Regions from separate parts of the Paenarthrobacter sp. FR1 genome, predicted to be linked through region 2. Evidence: riboswitches for the same ligand, from Rfam matches in the RefSeq annotation. Region 2 holds a riboswitch; the other holds the start of a gene.

Region 1 (7,829 bases), on a different contig from region 2:
CCTTGCCATTCGCGGCCGATTGCTGCAGCAGATCGTCGATGAGCAGGTGGGCCCGTGCCTGGAGCTGCAACCTGACCTCGTGTCCATTTCTGCCGGCGGCAACGACCTCATCCGCCCGGGCGGCGATCCCGACCTGCTGGCGGAGAAACTCGACGTCGCGGTGGGAGACCTAAGTTCGGGCGGCGCCACCGTGGTGCTCTTCAACGGTCCGGACACAGCAGCTTCGGTGCTGGGCCGGATCCGGGGCAAAGTGGCCATTTACAACGAGAACCTCAGGACCGTAGCTGCGCGTCACGACGCCATCATTGCGGACATGTGGTCCCTGCGGCAGTTGGCGGACTCGCAGATGTGGGATGCCGACCGGCTGCACTTCTCGCCCCTGGGCCATCACACCATTGCCATGATGGTCCTGGACGCTTTGAACGTCCACCACACTTTGGAGCCCCTGATGCCCAAGGCCCTTCCTCCGCGGACGTGGCGCGAAGCCCGGTCCTCCGACTTGGTCTGGGCACGCGAGTACTTTGTCCCGTGGGTCATCCGCCGCCTGAGGCACCAGTCCTCCGGCGACGGCATCACGCCAAAACGCCCGACGCCGGGACCAGTCTTCGGGCCCAGCGGCACCTTGCTGCCGCGCCGCTAGGGTGATGTCCATGTGTTGGGTGGGCCACCATGGCGGATAACGGTTCACTTCAGGCGGAGGCTGTTCGACGACTCCGCCTGAGGCGGCAGCAATTACGGGCTCCCTTGGCCGGCAGCGCGGGGGACGTGGTCCGGAATCTTCTGGCGGTCCAATCACAGGAGTTTCCCTATGCGCGTTGGACCCTGGCACAAAGGACCGTGGACAGCACGTCCGCAGAAGTTGAGCAAGCCGTAGCCGACGGAACCATCCTGCGCACCCATATCCTCAGGCCCACCTGGCACTTTGTGCACCAGGACGATCTTGGCTGGCTGATGGGGTTGTCCGGGGAACGACTCCACCAGGGAAACAAAGGCATGTACCGCCAGACCGGCATCGACGCGGAAGCAGCCGCACGCAGTGGTGGCCTGCTTGCCGAGGCCGTGGCCGGCGGCGCCCATAAAACGCGCGAGGAACTGGCCGAGGTTTTGGGCCAGGCCGGTTTTCCCAGCAAGGGACTTGGCTTCATCTACCACCTTATGCACGCGGAAATCAGCCGGATCATTGTGAGTGGCTCCCCCGTCCGTTCGGCCGGTGGGGCTTTGAAACAAACGTATGCATTGTTCGAGGAGCGCGTTCCCCATTACACTGCGGGGCCCCTCACCGGCGGGGACCGCGAACACGCGCTGGGTCAGTTGGCGCTCCGCTATTTCAGCAGCCGCGGTCCCGCCACGGTCAAGGACTGCGCAGCGTGGTCCGGCCTCACCATGAAGGATGTGAAACTCGGCATCCACGTGGCCGGTGAACTGTCACCCGGAGCTTTGGAGTCCGCACATCTTGATGGCCTGGACTTCCAACTGGCTGCTGGGGAGCTGGAGGAACTGGAGGAACTGGGCAAGGCAGCTGAGCCGGCCGAAGGTTCAGAGCTCCCCCGGGTGGACCTCATCCAGTGCTATGACGAATACGTCATGGGCTATTCCCAGTCCCGGCACTACCTTGGCGGAACAGCGCCCTACTTCCCAGAGGACAACGGACCCATGCACGTGGTCCTGCTGGACGGCAGGCTGGCTGGTTGGTGGCGCCATGGATTCTCCGGTGGCGTGTGCGAACTCGATGTCCGCATGAACCGTCCGGCAACGCCGGAAGAGCAGCTTGCCGTGGAGGCCGAGGGGGACCGCTACGGACGATTCCTGGACATGGATACCAAGCTGGTGTGACGGCGCAGGGTTGATTTCAGATGCCGGGGTTGATTTCAGGTGCCAGGGTTGATTTCAGGTGCCGGGGTTGATTCCAGATGCAGGGCTAAGCTGGGAGAAGACCTAGGAGGCCTGCACTGTGAACAATCTGATCTTCTGGATCATCGTCTGCTCGTGGCTGATTCCCTTGGGGATCCGCATGTACAACCGGTCCAAGGCGCGTCGGCTCCAGGATGGGAACTTCCGCGGCCATGGATACCCGCAGCAGAATTTGCCTGGCCCGGCCTACCCGCCCCAGGGCTACCCTGATCCGAACTATCCTGGGCAAAACCACCCCGGGTACCCATCCGAGCCAACCGTCATCCGACCTGCGGATGTGACGCCCCAGGCCGGACCGCCGTCGGCCCCCTCCTCCCCCGCGCCGTTCCCCAGCAACGAGCCGCAAGGGTATCGGGCAAAGCGACTGGCCGAGCTTGATGCCAAATTCAGCAACGGCGAGATCGCCATGGAGGATTACATGAAGCAGCGCGGCGAGATCATGAACGGCTGAGGCCTAGGCGAAAAAAGCCTGTCGAAGCTGTGCCGAGAGCTGCCCGATTTCCGTGAGGAAGCCGTCGTGTCCAATCGGGGCCTCAATGACGTGGACCGGGACGTCCCCCGGCAGCGCAGCAGCCAGCTCCCGCGACTGGGCCGGGAAGTAGAGCCTGTCGCTGTCCACGGCCGCCACGAAGAATTCCGCTGTGGCCCGGGACAGTGACTCATGGAGCGAGCCACGGCCACGGGTGACGTCGTGCGACATCAGGGCCTCGGTGATGGCGATGTAGCTGTTGGCGTCGAAGCGTCGCACCAGCTTGGTTCCCTGGTGGTCCAGGTAGCTTTCCACTTGGTATCGGCCGCGCTCCCCCAGAACGGCAGCGGCGAGCGGTGTCTCCTGGTGCTGGGCTTCCCTGCCGAAACGGAAGTCCAATTCCAGCGCCGAGCGGTAGGTGATATGGGCGATCCGTCGGGCCAAAGCCAGCCCGTGCTCGGGGGCAGTGCCACCGTAGTAATCACCGTTGTTGAAGTGCGGATCCTGCCGGATGGCCAGGGTCTGGGCCTGGGCGAAAGCAATCTGCTCGGCAGTGCTGTAGGCGCCCACGGAAATGACGGCGCAGCGCTTCACCCGTTCGGGGAACGTCACAGCCCACTCAAGGGCCCTGGCTCCGCCCATGGAACCGCCCAGCACAGCGTGCCAGGCGTCGATGCCCAAGGCATCGGCGAGCCGCGCTTCAGCCTCAGTGCTGTCGCGCAGGGTGATCAGCGGGAACCGGGAACCCCAGGGCTTGCCGTCCGGCGCCTCGGAGGACGGGCCGGTGCTTCCGTAGCAGCCGCCCACGATGTTGATGGAGACTACGAAGAACCGGTCTGTGTCGATAGTGGCACCCGGTCCAACGAGCTGCTCCCACCAGCCTTCTTCGTCTGTGGCTCCACGGGCAACATGCGTGCTGCCGGTCAGCGCATGCTGGATCAGCACTGCATTGGAAGCATCCGCGTTCAGTCGGCCCCACGTTTCATAACCCAGCACGACATTCGGCAGGAAGCCCCCTGCTTCAAGTTCCAGCGGCCCTATGCCGGCGTACTTGACCGTTCCGTCGTGTTCTTCCGAAGTGGAAATGGCTGTGGCAGTAATGGTCATTCCTTTGACACCTATCCTCGCGCTTGCCTGTCGCCTTGCGTGCGAACAGGCCAGGTCTTCACCCGGGGCACCCCGCCGCGGAGGAGGGTTGCCGGCCAGCAAGCCGGGGCTGTGTGCTGGCACTCATGACCTAATACGAAGAGTCTAGGAAAAACAGGGCGGTTCTGGCGAAGAATATGACAACAGTGTGACGATTTGGGGCTACTTCGTTCACCAACATGCACCTTGGACTGCCGCCCGGCGAATATTCGTCGGCGCGGACGGCAGCCCACGGAAGCTGTCAGGCCAGGCCCGAAACGTGGTGTCAGGCGCCCTTGGCCGCCCGGAACCCTGCTTCGAGGTCAGCGATGATGTCATCGACGTGCTCGATGCCCACGGACAAACGCACCAGGCCAGGATTCACCCCTGCGGCGATCTGCTGCTCGACCGTGAGCTGGCTGTGCGTAGTGGACGCCGGGTGGATGACCAGGGAGCGGACATCGCCGATGTTGGCAACATGGGAGTGCAACTCCAGTCCGTCAACGAAGCGCTTGCCGGCCTCCACTCCGCCCTTGATGTTGAACGCAACGATGGCGCCGGTGCCGTTGGGACCATACTTCCGGCCACGGTCGTACCAGGGGCTCGACGGCAGGCCCGCATAGGCGACCGATTCGACGTCGTGGTGGGCTTCAAGCCACTCCGCCACCTTGGTGGCGTTGGCAACGTGACGTTCCACGCGCAGGCTCAAGGTCTCCAGGCCCTGGGCGATGAGGAAGGCATTGAACGGAGACACCGCCGAGCCAAGGTCCCGGAGCAACTGGACGCGGGCCTTCAGGATGTAGGAAAGGTTGGCACCGAGCGCGCCGTCCTTGCCCAGGTCGCGGGCGTAAACGAGCCCGTTGTAGCTGGGGTCCGGGGTGTTGAAGCCGGGGAACCGCTCCGGGTCCTTGCCGAAATCGAAGTTGCCGGAATCCACAATCACGCCCGCGATCGCCGAACCGTGGCCGCCGAGGTACTTGGTGGCGGAGTGGACCACAATGTCGGCACCCCACTCGATGGGACGAATCAGATACGGAGTGGACAGTGTGTTGTCGACAATGAGGGGAACTCCGGACTCGTGTGCGACGCGGGCGATGCCCTCAATGTCCAGCACGTCCTGGCGCGGGTTGGAGACGACCTCGCCGAAGAACAGCTTGGTGTTGGGCTGGACGGCGTCACGCCACTGGTCCAGGTTGTCCGGGTCCTCCACGAAGGTGACGGCGATCCCGAACTTCTTGAGGGTGTGCGCCAGCAGGTTGTACGTTCCGCCGTAGAGGCTGGGGCTGGCCACGATGTGGTCCCCGGCCTCCGCGATGTTCAGGATGGCGAACGTCTCCGCAGCCTGTCCCGAACTGAGCAGGAGGGCGCCCAGACCACCTTCGAGGCTGGCCACGCGCTGCTCCACTGCATCCTGCGTCGGGTTGCCGATCCGCGTGTAGATCGGCGCGAGCTCAGCGAGTGCGAACCGGTTGGCGGCGCTCTCCGCGCTCGGGAACACAAAGGACGTGGTTTGGTAGATCGGCAGTGACCGCGCTCCCGTGGCAGCGTCCGGTTCCTGGCCTGCGTGGATCTGGCGGGTTTCGAAAGACCATCCTTGGGACATGGAGTTCTCCTGTTCGTGGCGCATATGATCGGCGGGTTTTAGTGAGACGTGAGCTGCGGCCAGTCTAGGAAGTGTCCGGACGCTAAGACAGCTTTGTGACGTCGTCGGAATCTTTCGGTCTTTTCGCGTCCCTCCATGACGCGTCGCGCAACATCCCACCTTAGTTAGGCTTGACTTAGCTGAGACCCCGATCACAAAGTGCCAAGATGAAGCCATGCGCATGGATCACGTCTCTTACGCCTGTGAACGAGATGGCCTTTTGGCCACTACCGAACGAATTTCCGCGGCATTGGGAGTGGACGCTGTCCGGGGCGGAGTGCACCCGCGCTTCGGTACCCGGAACATGATCATTCCCCTTGCGGATAACAAATACCTGGAAGTCGTGGAGGTCCTGGACCACCCCGCTTCCGACAAAGCACCCTTTGGCCAGGCCGTCCGGGCACGCTCGGCCGCCGGCGGCGGTTGGATGGGCTGGTGCGTGGCAGTTGACGACCTCGCTCCGTTTGAGGATCGCCTCGGCCGCGCCGCGGTCCCCGGCAACCGCAAATTCCCTGACGGCCGTGAGTTGGTGTGGCAGCAGATTGGCATTCTCGGCCTGATCGCCGATCCCCAGGTGCCGTACCTTCTCAAATGGGAAGGTGACCCCTCACTGCACCCGTCCAAGGTCTACGAGAGCGACGTCAAGATGTCCAGCCTCACCATCGCGGGCTCCGCTGAACGCGTGACCGAATGGTTGGGCGAACCGGTGGAGAAGCCGCTCGAGGACGTTGCGGTCCAGTGGATGGCTCCGCACGGCACCCCGGGCATCCTGGCAGTCACGTTCGAAACCGCCTCCGGAGCTGTCACCATCTGACCACTCCTTTGATCCGGGCTCGTCCCGGCCCTGGACAACCGTGCCCGGGTAAAGCTTCGGCCGCCATCAGCGGGTGCCAATGACGTCACCCACCGATGGCGGCCGGATACTTTTAACGGCAGTCCTTCCGCCGTTATCCCAGGCCCATCGCCTTGCCGAACAGGCTGAATCCGACGAACGCCACAATGTCCAGCAACGCGTGGGCAATCACCAGCGGCATCACGCGTTTCGTCTTGGTGTAGATCCAGGCGAACACCAAGCCCATCACCACATTGCCAATGAACGGCCCGAACCCTTGGTACAGGTGGTAGCTCCCCCGCAGGACCGCACTGACCACAATGGCCACGGGCATGCTCCATCCGAACTTCCCGAACCGGTCCATGAGATACCCCACCACGATCACTTCTTCCACGATCGCGTGGCGCATGGCGGAGAGAATCAGCACCGGCACGGTCCACCAGTAGGCGTCCAGGCCGCTGGGGACAATCGCAGTGGTGATCCCGAGCGCCCTGCCCGCCGCATAGAGGCCAAGGGACGGTATGCCGATGAGCGCCGCCAGGCCCAGGCCCTGGAGCAGGTCCTTGCCGGGCCGGGCAAAGTTGAAGCCGAGCCGGGCGAATGCTGAACCGCTGTCGCCGTTCCGGTTTGCCTGGACATGCGTGGACAGGAAATAAAACACCAAGGCAACTGGCACCAGGGCGAACACGATGTCCAACAGCTGGTACGTGAGGTCGAAGTACTCCCGGGTGCTCTGGGACCTGTTCAGGGTAGACGTTGCGTCTGCCAACGGCGCCCGCGTCATCTTGTCGAGCAGTTGCACCACGGAGTAAACGGCCGACTGGCCCAGGGAGAGGCCCAGCACAATAAGTACTTCGGCGCGCAGCCGGCGGCGGGAAGCAAGGAACATGTACCTATCTTGCCCGCAGTTCCTGCCTCTTTGCCGGGAATGGCCACCCTATGCTTGGTGGGATGGGTGCCCCAGAGAGAATCTTCATGATCCGGCACGGCCAGTCCGCCGCGAATGCCGACACGTCCATCTACAACCGCGTGCCGGATTATCGGATCCCGTTGACCGAAGCCGGGCTGGAGCAAGCACGGATCGCCGGTGAGGACCTTCGACGAAAGCTCGATGGAGAGCAGGTCTGCGTTTACGTCTCGCCCTATTTGCGGGCCTACCAGACGCTGGAGGCCATGAACCTCGGACCGTTGGTCGAGCGCGTCATCGAGGAGCCGAGGCTGCGTGAGCAGGACTGGGCCAATTTCCAGATCTCCGGGGACATCGAGGACCAAAAGGAACTGCGCAACCTCTACGGCCATTTCTTCTACCGGTTCCGCGAGGGCGAGTCGGGTTCGGACGTGTACGACCGCGTGTCCTCGTTCATGGAGACTCTTTACCGGCACTGGCAGAAGCCCACTTATGCTCCCAACACGCTCTTGGTGACGCACGGATTGACCATGCGGCTTTTCTGCATGCGGTGGTTCCACTGGACGGTGGAATACTTCGAGTCGCTCAACAACCCGGACAACGCCGAGTTGCGCACGCTGATCAAGAACGACGGCGATCAGTACAGTTTGGATTTACCGTTCAGCCAGTGGGTGCCCAGGGATGTGGACGACTCCGTGCTGCACGCACCCAGGATGCGCTTCTAGCCGGCAGGGGCGACGATGACTTCCGTGCCCTTGGCTTCGAACGCAGCTTTGTCCTCCGCGCTGATCCCGGAATCCGTGATCAGGTGCCGGAAGTCGTAGCCAGCCATGGCGGCGAAGGAGCGGCGACCCACCTTGGAGGAGTCGGCCACCACGTAGGATTCCGTGGCCCGGCGTGCCATCACAGTGTTGACCATGGCTTCGCCTTCGTCCGTAATGGT
Region 2 (7,829 bases):
GACCCGTCCATGCCACACGTACGGCGAGCTCCTGCACCAGATTCGCCGCGGCAGGGCCATGGCCAACCAGGCCGCCCGCCAGCACGGAGCCCGGGTGGCTGCGATCGCCACGTCGCCACTTGCCTCGAACACGCACACCACCCCGGATCCTCGGTACGCCGCGATGCTGGACCGCTTCGGGATTATCGCCACAGAGCAGTTGACCTGTGGGTTCCACGTGCACACGTCGGTGGAGTCACCGGAGGAAGGTGTTGTGGTGCTGGACCACATGCGGGACAAACTCGCAGTGCTCACGGCCCTCGCCGCCAATTCGCCGTATTGGCGCGGACTCCCCACGGGCTTTGACAGCTACCGCACACAGGCATGGAACCGGTGGCCCACGTCCGGACCCTCATCGGTCTTCGGCTCGCTGACAGCCTACCGGCGCATCGTGAAGCGTCTCCTGGAAACGGGCGTGATCATGGATGAGGGCATGATCTACTTCGATGCCCGCATCTCCAGGAACCACCCCACCGTGGAGGTGCGCGTGGCCGACGTCTGCCTCCGGGCCGAAGACGCGGCACTGGTTGCGGTGCTGGTGCGGGCTTTGGTGGAGACGGCCTCGCTGGAAATGCTCGACGGCGTCGAGCCCACCTCAGTGCCTACTGCCCTGCTGCGGATGGCGAGTTGGCAGGCCAGCAATTCGGGGTTGCGTGGAGACCTCCTGGACTTCGGCGATTTCCGTCCCCAGCCGGCGGCGGACGTGGTGTGGGCGCTGGTTGACTACGTGAGTCCCGTGCTGGACGACCAAGGAGAACTCAAACTCGTCAAAGCCGGGATCACGGACATTCTGGAGCGCGGCAACGGTGCCCACGAGCAACGCGAAGCGGCGGTGCGATACAGCAACAGGCGGCGCGACGGACACAGCCAGCCGGGCAGTCCGCCCAACGACGAAGCCCTGGCCGCCGTCGTCGGGCATGCAGCAAGAGTGACTGTTCGCGGTGTCGCCGCTGACGCGCTTAAGGACCCCGCTCCGATGCTGACCAGGGTGAGGAGGCCCTAGCTTTTCGGCTCTTTCCACGTCATCAGGTAGGCGCCGGTGAGCCCCTCCACCAAGTAGAAACAGAACGGGGGGATATCCTTCTTGGCCACCAGAATGGCGCCGTAGACGGGTGCGCTGGCCGCCGCCGTGATTCCGATCCATCGTTTCGCGGGCAAAGTCAGCAGGCTCCCGCCGAGGGCAGCCAACGCCACAACATGCAATCCGGAGTACAGCAGGAACGGCGCGTTGGACCCCCTGCGGTCGGCGAAGCGCTCCAGGTCCGAAGCCCTCCGCGTGAGGCTGTACACAAAGGGCGGAGCGCCGGCGAGCAGGGCGGCGGCAGCTGCGACTGCCCACTTTTTGCCCTGACGATGCGAAGCGTCCGTGCCCTGAACCGCGCTCGCGTAGGCTGCGAAACCTACCGGCACTGCCACGGTTCCCGCGGCGGTCAGGTGCTGCCCCACCACCCAACCACGCTGGCCGGCCTGGAGCATCCGCAGCCGTTCGGCAGCGTCCGGCGTGATGTAAACGCGGCTGACCGGTGAGATGCCAACGAACCACACCACCGTGCCGGCAACGATGACCGCTCCGGCACGGCGATACGGATACTTCCCGCTCATGGCAGCAAGGTTAGACCTGTTTGAGGGCCTTCTCCAGATCCAGGATGAGGTCGTCCACGTCTTCCAGGCCCACCGACAGGCGGACCACGCCGTCGCTCAGCCCAATCGCCGCACGGCCCTCAGGGCCCATGGCCCGGTGAGTGGTGGTGGCCGGGTGGGTGATGAGGGACTTGGAATCGCCCAGGTTGTTGGAGATGTCTATGACGCGCAGTCCATCGAGCAGCGCAAAAGCCGCTTCCTTGGCCGAACGCCCAGCGGACGGCGAGAGCTCGAAGGTCAGCACGGTGCCGCCCGCCTTCATCTGCTTCGCGGCCAGCTCATACTGCGGGTGTGACTTCAACAACGGGTATTTGACCCAGCTGATGGCGGGCTGCTGCTCGAGCCACTCCGCGATTTTCAAAGCGGACGCCGAGCTGTGGTTTACCCGGAGGCCGATGGTTTCCAGGCCCTTGGTCAGGACCCAGGCGTTGAAGGCGGACAGCGAAGGGCCGGTGTGCCGCATGAGCTGCTTGACCGGGCCGTCGATGAACTCCTTGGTGCCCAGGATCGCGCCGCCGAGGACACGACCCTGGCCGTCAATGTGCTTGGTGCCCGAATACACGATCACGTCCGCACCCAGCTCGCCGCAGCGCTGCAGCAGGGGAGTGGCAAAGACATTGTCGACGACGACGGTCGCTCCGGCGGCATGCGCCAGTTGGCTCACGGCGGCGATGTCCACGATTTCCTGCATGGGGTTGGAGGGAGACTCGAAGAACACCGCAGTGGTCGGTTCGGAGAGGGCCTCACGCCACTGCTCCAGGTCCGGGCCATCCACGAATACGGTCTCAACACCCCAGCGCGGCAGGATTTCGTTGAGGATCACAAAGCAGGAGCCGAAGAGGGAGCGCGCAGCAACGACGCGGTCGCCGGCAGCCAGCAGCGCACCCAAGGCGGTGAAGACCGCAGACATGCCCGAGGCCGTTGCAAAGCACGCTTCGGTTCCTTCGAGCAGCCGGAGTCGCTCTTGGAAGGTTGCCACGGAGGGGTTGCCGTAACGAGAGTAGACAAAGCGTTCGTCCTCGCCGGTGAAGGCGCGTTCGGCGGCTGCGGCGGATTCGTAAACGAAGCCGGAGTTCAGGAAAACAGGCTCGGCCGTTTCCTGGAAATTGGTGCGGTCAAGGCCACCTCGGACGGCCTGGGTGTCTGGGCTCCAGCCGGCGGCGTCGGGATTGAAAGTCACTTACTCGGTCCCCAGGTTCGTCGGCAGGCCACGGTTCTTCCAACCATTCACAGTTCGCTCGCCGTAACGGTCCGGTTCGCCTTCAAAACCCTCAAGGACGTTGTAGGCGGTGAAGCCGGCCTGCGTTGCGGCGATGGCAGCGGAAATGGAACGCTGCCCGGAGCGGCACAGGAAGACCAGTTCAACGTCGTCGCCCTCGGGGGCTTGCAGCTGCAGGTCCTCGATGAAGCGGGAGTTCGGAACCCCGCCTGCGAGGTTCCACTGGATGAACAGGGGATCGTTCTCGGTGGCTTTGGTGTCCGGGATGCCGATGTGGGCCCATTCGCCCTCGGTACGGACATCCACCAGGATGGCGCCTTCTTCAAGCTTCGCCCACGCGTCCTGCGGGGTCAGGTCACCTGCGTAGCTCATGCGTGGCCCTCGAATGCTTCTTCGTCGTCGTAGTTCTCCAGCTGGTCAACGGCGTTGGCGACGGCCGCATCGGCGTTGGCGATGGCTGCGGGCAGCACGATGGCCTGCGCGACGATGACGTCCGTTCCGTTGAACGTGGCTGCCGGGCTGCCATGGAGCACATAGCCCTCGGCGAGGGAGTTGTGGATACGCTCGCAAAAATCACGATTGTCCGGGCCCGTAATCAGGCGGTAAGAGAGTTTTTCTTCAGTGGGTTCAGGCATTGCTGGTGCTCCTCAGTCACGCTTGCAGTTCGAGTTGTCGATACGCCGAGTAGTCACCTGAGGCACCCCGCCGGAGAGAGGGTTGCCGACCAGCAAGTCAGGGCTTTGCGCTGGTACTCATTACTCAAGAAAAACGTAACATCCACGGGCATCGGCCTGCACTTGCGGGTGGCTGCGGGCTCGTCATGTTGCGTAATCGGAGGTGCCGGAGCTATTCGCGCCTGAGCGCGCGCACTGCGGCGCCGATGGTGGGGAAGAAATGGTCGGGCGTGAAACGGGCCGCAGTACCGAGGTGGAGCAGTTTGTCCTTGACAGGCCCTTTGAGCTCGGCGAACACCAGGTCCACGCCCTTTCTGGCAAGCCATTCATCCAGGGTGACCAGGTCATCCAACGCCGTGGTGTCGATCCCGGTGATGGGTTCGGCGGCGAGAATCACGTGGGAAATGTCGTCTGACGTTTCGTCCGGCGCCTCATCCAGCTGCTCCCGGACAAACTCCGCCAGAACCTGACCGTTGCCGAAGAAGAGCGGGGCATCAAAACGCAGGATCAGGAGCCCGGGAACACGCTCGCCGTCGGGGTGCCTCTCGAGATCGTGATAGCCGGGGAGGCCTTCCTCTGCGCCAAGCTCGGTGCGGTACGGATCCCAGGCCCGGCGAACAAAGTCCAGAAGTGCCAAGGCGATGGCCACCACGATTCCCTGCAGGACACCGACGGTCAGGACGCCGAGGAACGCTGCGAGCATCACCACGGACTCGCTGCGGCTCAGGCTGAGGAGCCGCCTGACGCCGGCCGGATCCGCGAGGGCGATGGCCGCAGCGATCACGACGGCGGCCAACGTTGCGGACGGCAAGTACTCAGTGACGCCGGGGGCCAGGAGCATGAAGGCCAGCACCAGCACCGACCCCACCACACCGGTCATTTGGGATTTGGCACCCGCATCCACGGCCACTGGGGTCCTGGAGGTGCTTCCGGAAACGGGGAAGCCACCCAACAGCCCCGTCGCAGCATTGGCCGCACCGAGCGCCGCCATCTCCCTGTTCCCGGACACTCTCTTGCCTTCCTTTGCCGCCAGTGTTTGGGACAGGACGCCGGTGTCCGCGAAGGCCATGAGGGCAATGCCGGCGGCGGCGGGCAGCAGGGTGAGGGCATCGGCCCAGCCAAGCCCGCCGAGCGCGGGCATGGGCAGGCCCTGCGGCAAGATTCCGGTGACCTTGACGTGGTGGTGCAAACCCAAAACCGCGGTGGCAACGCACGAGCCAACCACGGCAAAAAGCACGCCCGGCACCTTCCACTTCAGGAGTTTCGGGATCCAAATGAGCGCCAACGAACCAACCCCCAGCAGCAGCGCGGCGACGTTGACACCGCCCGTGAGTATCCCGGTGGTGACCTTCGCCAGCTTCTGCCAGATGTCGCCGTCGGCCTCTATCCCCAGGAAGGCCGGCAGCTGCGAGAGGGCTACCAGCAGCGCGATGCCGTTCAGGTACCCCAGCCGGATGGGCTTGGAGAGCAGGCCGGTGATGGTCCCCAGCTTCAGCGCGGAACCCGCCAGCATGATCACCCCTACCAGCACGGCCAAGAGCCCCGCCAATGCCACGGATTTCTCGCTGCTCCCCGCCGCCAGCGGGATGACCGCCGCTGCGATCAGCGGGGCGAGGGCGGAGTCGGGGCCGAGGACCAGGATGCGGGAAGGCCCGACGACGGCGTAAACCAGCAAGGGGACCACCGTTGCGTAAAGCCCGGTGACAGGCGGCAGCCCGGCAGCCTGCGCGTACGCCATGCCTGCCGGGACCAGCAAGGCGAACAGGGCAGCACCCGCCACGACGTCGTGCCGGAGCCATTCGCGCTTGTATCCCTTGAGCGCCCAGACGCCGGACAGCCGGTCCTTGGCGGATCGGCGGGCGGTTGGCGCACTCATACAGCGATCATTCCGGATGGGGGCTGTTTGCGGAACCCGGAGCAACGCCCAGCCCCTTCTTTTGTGACGCCGCGGGAGCATAATTGACGCAGTACGACCCCCTGTAACTTCGCATGAAATCAGGTCGCGGTGAACGGACAGAGCAGTTCTACACTCAAGCCCATGCTGCATTTTGGTTGGTTCGTGGGCCACGGTTTCGGAGTCCAAGGGTGGGGGACTCCCGGTTACGCCCTGGGCTACGACTGGAAGAAACCCGCCCTGTACCAGGAAGCCGTGCGCGCGTTTGAGCGATCCGGACTGGACCTGTTCATCATCGAGGATTCCCTGACCGTCCCGGACACTTATGGCGGCACCGCCGAGGTTTCGCTGGCCCACGCGTCCTTCGCCCCGAAGCATGATCCGCTCGCGTTGGTCCCATACCTTCTGTCTGCCACGGAGCACTTGGGAATTGTTCCTACCGTCAGTGCCTCGTTCTATCCGCCGTTCACAGCGGCCCGGCTGCTCGCTACCCTTCAGCACTTCTCGGAGGGCCAGCTTGGCTGGAACGTGGTCACTTCCGGCAGCGACCTCGCCGCCCAGAACTACGGACTGGACCAGCAGATTGAACACGACCTCCGGTATGAGAAGGCTGAAGAGTTCGTCGACGTCGTCACGCGCCTGTGGCGGAGCTGGGAACCTGGCGCTGTGCTTGAGGATGTTGCCGCCGGCGTGTTCGCGGACCATACCAAGGTGCATCCGATCAACCACGAAGGCGACTTCTTCAAGGTTCGTGGTCCACTGAACACGGCACCGCTGCCCGAGGAGCCCGTGCTGGTCCAAGCCGGCGCCTCTCCCCGAGGCAAAGCGTTCGCCGGCGGTCACGCTGATGTGGCAATTGCGCTCGCCCGCGGCGTTGACGGCATGAAGGCCTACCGGGATTCGATCCGCGCCGAGGCTGCCAAGGCCGGGAGGAACCCCGACGACGTGAAGGTACTTTTCGTGCTGAAGCCCACCGTTGTTGGTTCTACTGCAGAGGCGGAGGAGCTACGGGCGCAGCGCCGTGAACTCACCCAGCGCGATATCGACAGCCAGCTCAACTCCATCTCCTACCTGTCCGTGATCGACTTCAAGCGGTTCGACCTCGATGCCCCGCTTCCCGAGCTGAGCACCAACAGCAACCAAGGCACGTTGGAACACTTCGCCAAGGCCGCGCCTCCCGGTTCCACGCTGCGCCAGATCCTGCAGGCACGCAGTGGCGGGGCCGGAGACTCGATCATCGGCACGGTGGGCGAGATCGCCGACTATCTGGAGGAAACCGGCGCGGCCGTAGGGGGCGACGGCTTCCTCTTCTCCGGCTTCGTCGACCCGGTGACGGTGCACAGTGTGCTGGACAAGCTCACGCCCGAACTGCGGCGCCGCGGCCTGTTGAGGACGAGTTACGGCAACGGTGGGTTCCGCCAGAACCTTCTGGACTTCTGATGGCTTCTGCTGAGCCGTTGACGATTGGTACGGCGCCGGTGCGCGCCGTGGACGTGGCTTTGACGGCATCTGATCCGTCGTTTCACGTGAAACTCAACCAAGATGCGTTGTCTCTGATCGACCGATCCCGGGCGGTCGTGGAGAAGGCTGCTGCCTCCGGGCAACGGGTCTACGGACTCAACACCCTGCTCGGCTCCGGCCGGGACACCGCTGTGGAGGAGAAGTCCCTCCTGGCGTACCAAGTCCAAGTGGTCAGGTATCACAACAGCGGAGTCGGCTCGTACCTGGACCGCGCCGCTGCCCGTGCAGTGATCCTCGCCCGGCTCATCGGATTCAGCCGCGGGGGCTCGGGGGTGCGCCCGGAGACCGCCCTTTTCTATGTCGAACTGCTCAACCGTGGCGTCATTCCCGCCATCCCGCGCGAAGGCTCGGTGGGCTCATCGGACCTGACCCAGCTTGCCGCCGTCGCCGCTGTTGCCATCGGTGAAGGCCAAGCATTAGACGCGTCCGGAACGCTGGTATCGGGCGCCAAGGCGCTGGCCGATGCAGGGCTCCAGCCCTTGGTTCTCGCACCCGGAGAGGCCCTCGCCCTGGTGAGCGCCAACGCCTACTCGGTAGGTGCCGGAACCCTGGCGTTGCTGCGGCTGCAGCACCTGAGCGAGCTGGCCGACGTCGCACTTTCCCTCTCGCTGGAGACCATCGCACGGTACGACGGCGGCGGGAACCTCAGCCCGTTCTCGCCGGCCATCCAGGCGGCCAAGGCGGTGGACGGTCAGCGGGACTCGGCTGCCGTTGTGCGCCGCCTGTTGAGCGGTGGATGGTTGGAGGATGTTCGGCCGGAGGTATCGGTGCAGGATGCGTTGTCATTTCGGGCCGCACCCCAGACGCACGGGGCTTTCCGTTCCCTGGTGAATCAGCTTGG

What was found. Region 2 has a riboswitch for S-adenosylmethionine ahead of ACR30Z_RS16035 (DUF1737 domain-containing protein). Riboswitches for the same ligand answer to the same signal wherever they lie in the genome.
Region 1: it holds a riboswitch for S-adenosylmethionine, as region 2 does, so the genes downstream of both, metX (homoserine O-acetyltransferase MetX) here and ACR30Z_RS16035 (DUF1737 domain-containing protein) in region 2, are expected to answer to the same signal.

The regions. Positions count from the first base shown of each region.
Region 1 is NZ_JBPFSF010000012.1:82,380-90,208, reverse strand. Features, by position in the region: gene ACR30Z_RS19745 (SGNH/GDSL hydrolase family protein) at 1-640, shown strand, start outside; gene ACR30Z_RS19740 (winged helix DNA-binding domain-containing protein) at 670-1,833, shown strand; gene ACR30Z_RS19735 (hypothetical protein) at 1,952-2,362, shown strand; gene metX (homoserine O-acetyltransferase MetX) at 2,366-3,487, opposite strand; SAM riboswitch class IV at 3,502-3,618, opposite strand; gene ACR30Z_RS19725 (bifunctional o-acetylhomoserine/o-acetylserine sulfhydrylase) at 3,792-5,132, opposite strand; gene ACR30Z_RS19720 (VOC family protein) at 5,323-5,961, shown strand; gene ACR30Z_RS19715 (CPBP family intramembrane glutamic endopeptidase) at 6,095-6,868, opposite strand; gene ACR30Z_RS19710 (histidine phosphatase family protein) at 6,931-7,611, shown strand; gene ACR30Z_RS19705 (DeoR/GlpR family DNA-binding transcription regulator) at 7,608-7,829, opposite strand, start outside.
Region 2 is NZ_JBPFSF010000008.1:118,225-126,053, reverse strand. Features, by position in the region: gene ACR30Z_RS16055 (glutamate--cysteine ligase 2) at 1-1,042, shown strand, start outside; gene ACR30Z_RS16050 (hypothetical protein) at 1,039-1,641, opposite strand; gene ACR30Z_RS16045 (O-succinylhomoserine sulfhydrylase) at 1,652-2,860, opposite strand; gene ACR30Z_RS16040 (rhodanese-like domain-containing protein) at 2,861-3,271, opposite strand; gene ACR30Z_RS16035 (DUF1737 domain-containing protein) at 3,268-3,534, opposite strand; SAM riboswitch class IV at 3,548-3,659, opposite strand; gene ACR30Z_RS16030 (SulP family inorganic anion transporter) at 3,746-5,449, opposite strand; gene ACR30Z_RS16025 (NtaA/DmoA family FMN-dependent monooxygenase) at 5,579-6,907, shown strand; gene ACR30Z_RS16020 (aromatic amino acid ammonia-lyase) at 6,907-7,829, shown strand, end outside.